One region of the Delftia sp. K82 genome, then DNA from elsewhere that is predicted to be linked to it. Evidence: riboswitches for the same ligand, from Rfam matches in the RefSeq annotation. Region 1 holds a riboswitch; the other holds the start of a gene.
The links. A riboswitch is a leader RNA that binds a small molecule or an ion and turns the genes downstream of it on or off. The one in region 1 is predicted to bind glycine.

Region 1 (3,405 bases):
CGACCACGTGGGCGGCGACTATCTGGCCCCAGCGCTCGTCGGCCTCGCCGATGACGGCGACCTCGAGCACGTCGGCATGCTCGACCAGCGCGTCTTCCACCTCACGCGGATAGACGTTCTCGGCGCCCGAATTGATCATGTAGTCGATGCGGTCGCGGATCCAGAGGTAGCCATCGTCGTCGATGTGGCCCAGGTCGCCCGTGTGGTACCAGCCGTGCGCCAGGGCGCGGGTGTTGGCGTCGGGGCGGTTGAGGTAGCCGGCCATCATGCAGGGGCCGCGCACCAGGATTTCGCCCACCTCGCCTGGCAGGCAGGCCTCAGCCGGATCGGTGGGGGCGTTGTCTTCGCGCAGCCTGGCCACGATGAGGTCATGGCCCATGGAGGGCAGCCCGGCCGAGCCCGCGTGCGAGAGTTGCTCGCGCGGCAGGAGGATGGACATGCAGGGCCCCATCTCGGTGGTGCCGTAGACCTGGACCAGGTCGCTGCCGACCTTGCGCGTCCATTCGCGGATCAGGTGCGGCGCCATGGAGGCGCCGCCGTACTCCACCAGCCGCAGCGCGGGCGCCTGCTCAGGCGAGGCAATGGGGTCGGCCAGCAGAATGGTGACCATGGTGGGCGCCGCGAAGAAGAAGCTCACGCGCTCTTCGCGGATCAGGCGCCAGGCCTCGGTCACGTCAAAGCGGCGCAGCAGCACCTGGGTGGCCCCGGCCTGCAGGCGCGGCAAAAAGCTGGTGTGTAGCTCGGCCGTGTGGTTGAGCGGCGCCATGGCCAGGCCCACGTCGTCGCGCGTGAACTGCATGGTCTGGTGCATGAGGGCGTTGTGCGCCAGCTTGCTGCGGTGCGTATGCAGCACGCCCTTGGGCCGGCCCGTGGTGCCGCTGGTGTACATGAGGATGCAGGGGTCGCTCTCGCGCACATGGGCCTGGGGCGGCGCGCTGCTGCGGCCCCTGGCCAGGGCGGACAGGCGCTGCGTGGCCCAGACCGGCAGCGGGTCGGCCGGGGCATCGTCGGCAAAGATCCAGTGCTCGATGCCCGTGCCTGCGCCTGCGGCAGTGCCACCACCGCCTTCGGCCTTGAGCAGGGCCTGGGCGCGTGCGGCCACCTCGCCGCCCTCGTGCTCGAAGACCAGGGCGCGCGCTGCGCCGTCCTTGAGGATGAAGGCCAGCTCCTGGGCTGCCAGCCGGTAGTTGATGGGGTTGAAGATGGCGCCCAGGCGCGCGGCCGCCAGCATGGTGAAGACAAAGGCTGGCGTGTTGTAGAGAAAGGCCGCGACCACGTCGCCATGGCCTATGCCCAGCTCGGCCAGGCCGTGGGCGTGGCGGTTGACTTCGGCATCGAGCTGGGCATAGGTCCAGGCGCGGCGCTCGCCGCCCTCCCAAGCCACCAGGGCTTCCTTGTTCGGCAGGTAACGTGCCGGCCAGGCCAATGTGTCTCCCAGCGTCTGCTGCATGTGCGCTTCTTCCTTCTCGCTCACGAGATTTCATATATCGATGCATCTCAATGTAGGAGATTTTTTAGACAGTTATGCAATTTGCAAATGCATCCATGCAGGCAAGCGCATGGAGCTGCGGTCGGCCCGCGGAAATCCCGAAGCCGCGCGGACGCTGGCCGCAGCTAGAATGCGCCGGTCAGGAGAGAGTGCCCGCCCGGCCGCAATGGTCACAGGCAGCGGCACCGCCGAAGGCGCAGGGTTCGTCCCGAACGCTCAGGCAAAAGGACTGGCACCGCCTGCCGCCACGGCCGCAGGCGTTCCTAGCTGGAGAGAGATGCAGGGCACGGCGGTGTGCCCCATCCACCGAAGGAGCAAGCCCCACGCATGGAAGGTGCGGGTGAATCTCTCAGGTAAAGCGGACAGCAGGGCAGGACATCCCGGGATTCCGGGATGGCGTTGTGCCTTGCCCCTTGCCGAAAAGAGAGTCCCTCCTTGACCGCTGCCTCCACCACCGATCTGCTCAAGACCCCGCTGTTCGACCTGCACCAGGAACTGGGCGCGCGCATGGTGCCGTTTGCCGGCTACTCCATGCCCGTGCAATACCCGCAGGGGCTGATGGCCGAGCACCTGCACACGCGCGAGGCGGCAGGCCTGTTCGATGTCTCGCACATGGGCCAGATCAGCCTGCGCGGCCCGGATGCCGGCGCGGCGCTGGAATCGCTGCTGCCCATGGACGTGCTGGGCCTGGGCGAACACCGCCAGCGCTACGGCCTGCTGCTCAACGACGCGGGCGGCATTCTGGACGACCTGATGTTCGTGCGCCGCGAGGACGACCTGTTCCTGATCGTCAACGGCGCCTGCAAGCACGAAGACCTGGCGCACATAGAGGCCCGCATTGGCGGGCGCTGTGAAATCGAGCCCCAGTTCGACCGGGGCCTGCTGGCGCTGCAGGGCCCGCAGGCAGCAGCCGCCATGGAGCGCCTGCTGCCCGACACGGCCGGGCTGGTGTTCATGACGGGCGGCTACTTCGACTGGGAAGGCGCCGAGCTGTACATCACGCGCAGCGGCTATACCGGCGAGGACGGCTTCGAGATCTCCCTGCCCGCCAGCCACGCCGAGGCCTTTGCCCGTGCCCTGCTGGCCCAGCCCGAAGTCAGGCCCGTGGGCCTGGGCGCGCGCAATTCGCTGCGCCTGGAAGCCGGCCTGTGCCTGTACGGCAACGATCTGGACACGACCACCACCCCGGCCGAGGCCGCCCTGAACTGGGCCGTGCAGAAGGTCCGCCGCATTGGTGGCGAGCGCGAAGGCGGCTTTCCCGGCGCGGCCACCGTGCTGGCCCAGCTGCAGTCGCCCGAGCTGCTCACGCGCAAGCGCGTGGGCCTGGTGGCCCTGGAGCGCGTGCCCGTGCGCGAAGGCACGGAGCTGCTGGACGCCAGCGGCCGCAAGGTCGGCCAGGTCACCAGCGGCCTGCTGTCGCCCACGCTGAACCAGCCCGTGGCCCTGGCGTACGTGGAGCCGGGCAGCGCCGCCGTCGGCACCACGCTGCAGGCCATGGTGCGCGGCAAGGCCGTGCCCATGCAGGTGCAGGCCACGCCCTTCGTGGCGCCCCGCTATCACCGCGGTTGAGGACAGCCTGCGCGCTTGGCGTGGATCGAGTTCGGCGGATTCGTTTTTCCTGCCATCGCATGCCGCTACAGTGCGCACTGACCTTTCTCAAACCGCCTTTCACAGGTTTCTTTTTCAGTTTCTATCGGAGCAAGCCATGAGCATCCAGTATTCCAAGGACCACGAATGGATCAACGCCGCCAACCCTGACGCGGCCATCGTCGGCATCACCCTCCACGCGCAGGATGCGCTGGGCGACGTGGTGTTCGTCGATCTGCCCGCCGTGGGCACCAGCTTCAACCAGGGCGATGTGGCCGGCGTGGTCGAGTCCGTCAAGGCCGCCGCCGATGTCTACATGCCCGTCAGCG
Region 2 (3,405 bases), on a different contig from region 1:
GGAGGGCGTGCAGATCGCCTGCCGCACCGAGGACCTGCATGCGCAGCATGCGGATGCGCGCGGCATTTTTAGCGGAGGCTTCTCGGGCGTGGCCTTCGGTGCGGGCGTGCCCTGCATCACGGGCATGGCCCAGGGCTGCGTGCCGCTGGGCGAGGGCCTGGAGATCACCGAGGCGCGCGGCGCCCTGGTCACCGGGCTCAATGGCGATCCGGCCTTGCAGCGCCTGCTGCAACTGCTGGGCGTGGAGCTGGAAGGCAGCGACTGGCAGCCCGCGCTGACCACGGTGCGCAGCACGCTGGCGGCCATTGCGCCGCCGGGCCGGGGCATGGCCCACGGCGTGCTCACCGAAGAGGCCCAGGTACTGACCCTGGTCGGGCTGGACCCGCTGCGCCAGGGCGTGGCCCTGTCATCGGCCGTGGAGGCCGGGCATTCGGTGATCTTCTGCCGCCGCCAGGCCCAGGTCGCGCGCCAGGAACTGCTGCAACTGGGCGCTGCGCTGCGCGATGCGGCGGAGCCCGAGGAGGCGGCGCCCGAAGGCGAGGCACAGCCCCGCATCCGTGGCGCCATCTACATCAGTTGCCGGGGCCGCGGCGGCGGCCTGTTCGGCGGCCCCGATGCCGAACTGCGCACCCTGCGCCACGCACTGGGCGATGTGCCATTGATCGGCTTCGTCGCCGAAGCCGAGATCATGGATGCCCGCCTGCACCGCTTCGCCGGGGTGTTGACGGTGTTCACTGCTTAGGCGTCGTACACGCCGTACACGCCGTACACGCCGTACACGCCGTACACACGGTACACACCGTCTGCACCTCAGACCGCGCGCGGGCGCACCGTGCCTGCGCTGCGATCCGGGTCCATGGCTGCGGCCCCCAAAAAATCGAAATCCACGGCCGGCTGCCTGCCGCTGACTAGGTCGGCCAGCGCCATGCCGGAGCCGCAGGCATGGGTCCAGCCCAGCGTGCCGTGGCCGGTGTTCAGGAACAGGTTGGCGATGGGCGAGCGTCCGATCAGCGGCACATTGCTGGGCGTGGCGGGGCGCAGGCCGCTCCAGAACTGGGCGCGCCCGGTATCGCCGGCGCCTGGGAACAGTTGCTGCACGCGCCGCACGATGGCCTCGCAGCGCACGGGGTCCAGGTTGCGGTCGTAGCCGTTGAACTCGGCCGTGCCGGCAATGCGCAGGCGGTCGCCCTGCGCGCCCGTGTAGCGCGAGAACACCAGCTTGAACTCATCGTCCGTGAGGCTGACCTGGTAGGCCTTGGCGGGGTCCAGCACCGGCAGGGTCACGGAGTAGCCCTTGGCCGGGTAGATGGGCAGGTGCAGCCCCAGCGGCTGGGCCAGCAGCGGGCTGAACGAGCCCATGGCCAGCACATAGGCGTCGCCCTGGATGCGTTCGTAGCGGCCATCGGCATTGGTCACTTCCACATGGTCGATATGGCGGCTGGCGCCTGCGCCCGTGGTGCGCAGCGCCATGACGTGGTGGCCGTGGCGGAACTGCACGCCCGTGGTGGTGGCAATGCGTGCCAGCTCGCGCGTGAAGAGGTTGGCGTCGCCCGATTCATCCTCGGCCGTATAGGTGGCGCCCGCTATCTGCCCGCGCACATGGGCCAGGGCCGGCTCCAGGCGCACGGCTTCGTCGGCGTCAATCAGGCGGCGGTCGCAGCCCAGGGCCTGCATCTGCTCGGTGGGCTTGAGAGCGCCCTCGAACTCACGGGCGTTCGTGTAGAAGTGCAGGATGCCCTGCATGCGCTGCTCGTACTGGATGCCGGTGTCCGACCGCAGCTGCTGCAGGGCCTCGCGGCTGTAGGTGCCCAGGCGAACGATCTGCTGGATGTTGTGGCGCGTGCGCGCGGGCGTGCAGTTGCGCAGGAAGGACAGGCCCCAGAGCCACTGGCGCATGTCGGCGCGCAGGCGAAACAGCAGGGGGGCGTCCTGCCGGCCCAGCCAGCCCAGCAACTTCAGCGGTGCGCCGGGGTTGGCCCAGGGTTCGGCGTGGCTGACCGAGATCTGCCCGCCGTTGGCAAAGCTGGTTTCGGCTCCGGGCGCAGCCTGGCGGTCGATGACCGTGACCTCGTGGCCCAGGGATTGCAGATAGTAGGCCGAGGCGGTGCCGATCAGGCCGGCTCCGAGAACGATGACGCGCATGACAATGCCCTTTCAAAGGCATGTGCCGGTCACGCGGAAGCTGGTAGCTATGGATTCAATAGCAAGCAGCCTGCGTCCGTCGTGACGCAGCTGCCGCTCCCCCTGTCCTTGGTACCTGAGAGATTCACCGCCGTCCATGGGAACGGGGCTTGCTCCTTCGGTGCGCCGCATATTGCGTGCGGCGGCTCTCCAGACGGCATGTTGTGTTTGCAGTACGGAACCTGAGCGTGTATGGGAGTTTGCGCCTTCGGTGAGGCTCGGCACCGTGGTGCCCGCCTGCTCTCCTGCAGGGGCGATTCTATGTGGCTTGCGGAGCCAGTTCCAGTTGTACTGGGGATATCACCAGTTGCCACCTGCATGTGGTGTGGCTGATTCAGGGTATTCCCTAATTCGCTCAAGAGCCGCCCTCGTAACGCTGGTGTAAACCTTCGGGCTCATGAAAAAAACTATTGAAATAGAAAAAAACATGATTTAGCCTATCGGTATGTGTGGTGGTTTGACAGCGCATGTTCTGATCGATTGAACCTCCATGGGGTAACCATGGGTTGTATATCTGTCGGATAGGCGACTTACCGTTGCACAGGTGAAGGTCTATGGAAACTGGCCCGCCACTGGAAAAAATACAAGCACGGTGAATATGGTTCGTTGAGGGAGGAAAAAAATGATTTGCATCGCAAACCCGGCTGAAGGTGTGCCCGGCTCAATGGGCAATGGAGCAGTGCGCAAGCGCTGATGGAAATCCACCTTTTTTGATTGACGCGCAGGATCTGCGCGAAACCCTGTTACTTCCAATGTCACCGGTTGCAAGGTGAGTTGTGAGTTCTTGACTCAAATAGAACTATCCGAGGTGCGGCGATGCAAATGCGCTGGGTACAACTGATGGCCATTGCCATTGGGGAAAATATTTTCCTGTCTGATTTCCTTGAAAAAATGGGGAATATCATGCGCGTTCTTGATCGCCTGCTTGGTTCGGTGTTTTTACGAAAATGGCGTGCAGCGAGGTACTTGTTCTCGTTGCTGCTGCTTTCGTGCGCCGGTATTTCATCCACGGCACTCGCGGCGACCATCGTTTTCACGGTCACCGACAACAGCGACGCTCCAAATGCCAATGCAACGACACCAACCACCTGTGTCAGCACGCTGGGGGGTACCTTTGCTGGCGCATGTACGCTGCGAGCGGCCATTCAGGCAGCCAACTACACGCTGCAAACGCTGGATCCGAGTGCCGATGTTTCCATCGTCTTTGCACCGACACTGACCACG

Region 2: linked by a shared signal. The riboswitch ahead of KDK82_RS26095 (D-amino acid dehydrogenase) and the one ahead of gcvT (glycine cleavage system aminomethyltransferase GcvT) in region 1 are both predicted to bind glycine.

What each region holds. Positions count from the first base shown of each region.
Region 1 covers NZ_MYFL01000001.1:1,702,620-1,706,024, reverse strand. Annotated here, with positions in the region: gene KDK82_RS07360 (fatty acid--CoA ligase) at 1-1,450, opposite strand, end outside; glycine riboswitch at 1,620-1,731, shown strand; glycine riboswitch at 1,747-1,865, shown strand; gene gcvT (glycine cleavage system aminomethyltransferase GcvT) at 1,883-3,058, shown strand; gene gcvH (glycine cleavage system protein GcvH) at 3,195-3,405, shown strand, end outside.
Region 2 covers NZ_MYFL01000004.1:572,983-576,387, forward strand. Annotated here, with positions in the region: gene KDK82_RS26090 (FIST N-terminal domain-containing protein) at 1-742, shown strand, start outside; gene KDK82_RS26095 (D-amino acid dehydrogenase) at 811-2,142, opposite strand; glycine riboswitch at 2,235-2,345, opposite strand; partial or broken gene KDK82_RS26100 (invasin domain 3-containing protein) at 3,004-3,405, shown strand, end outside.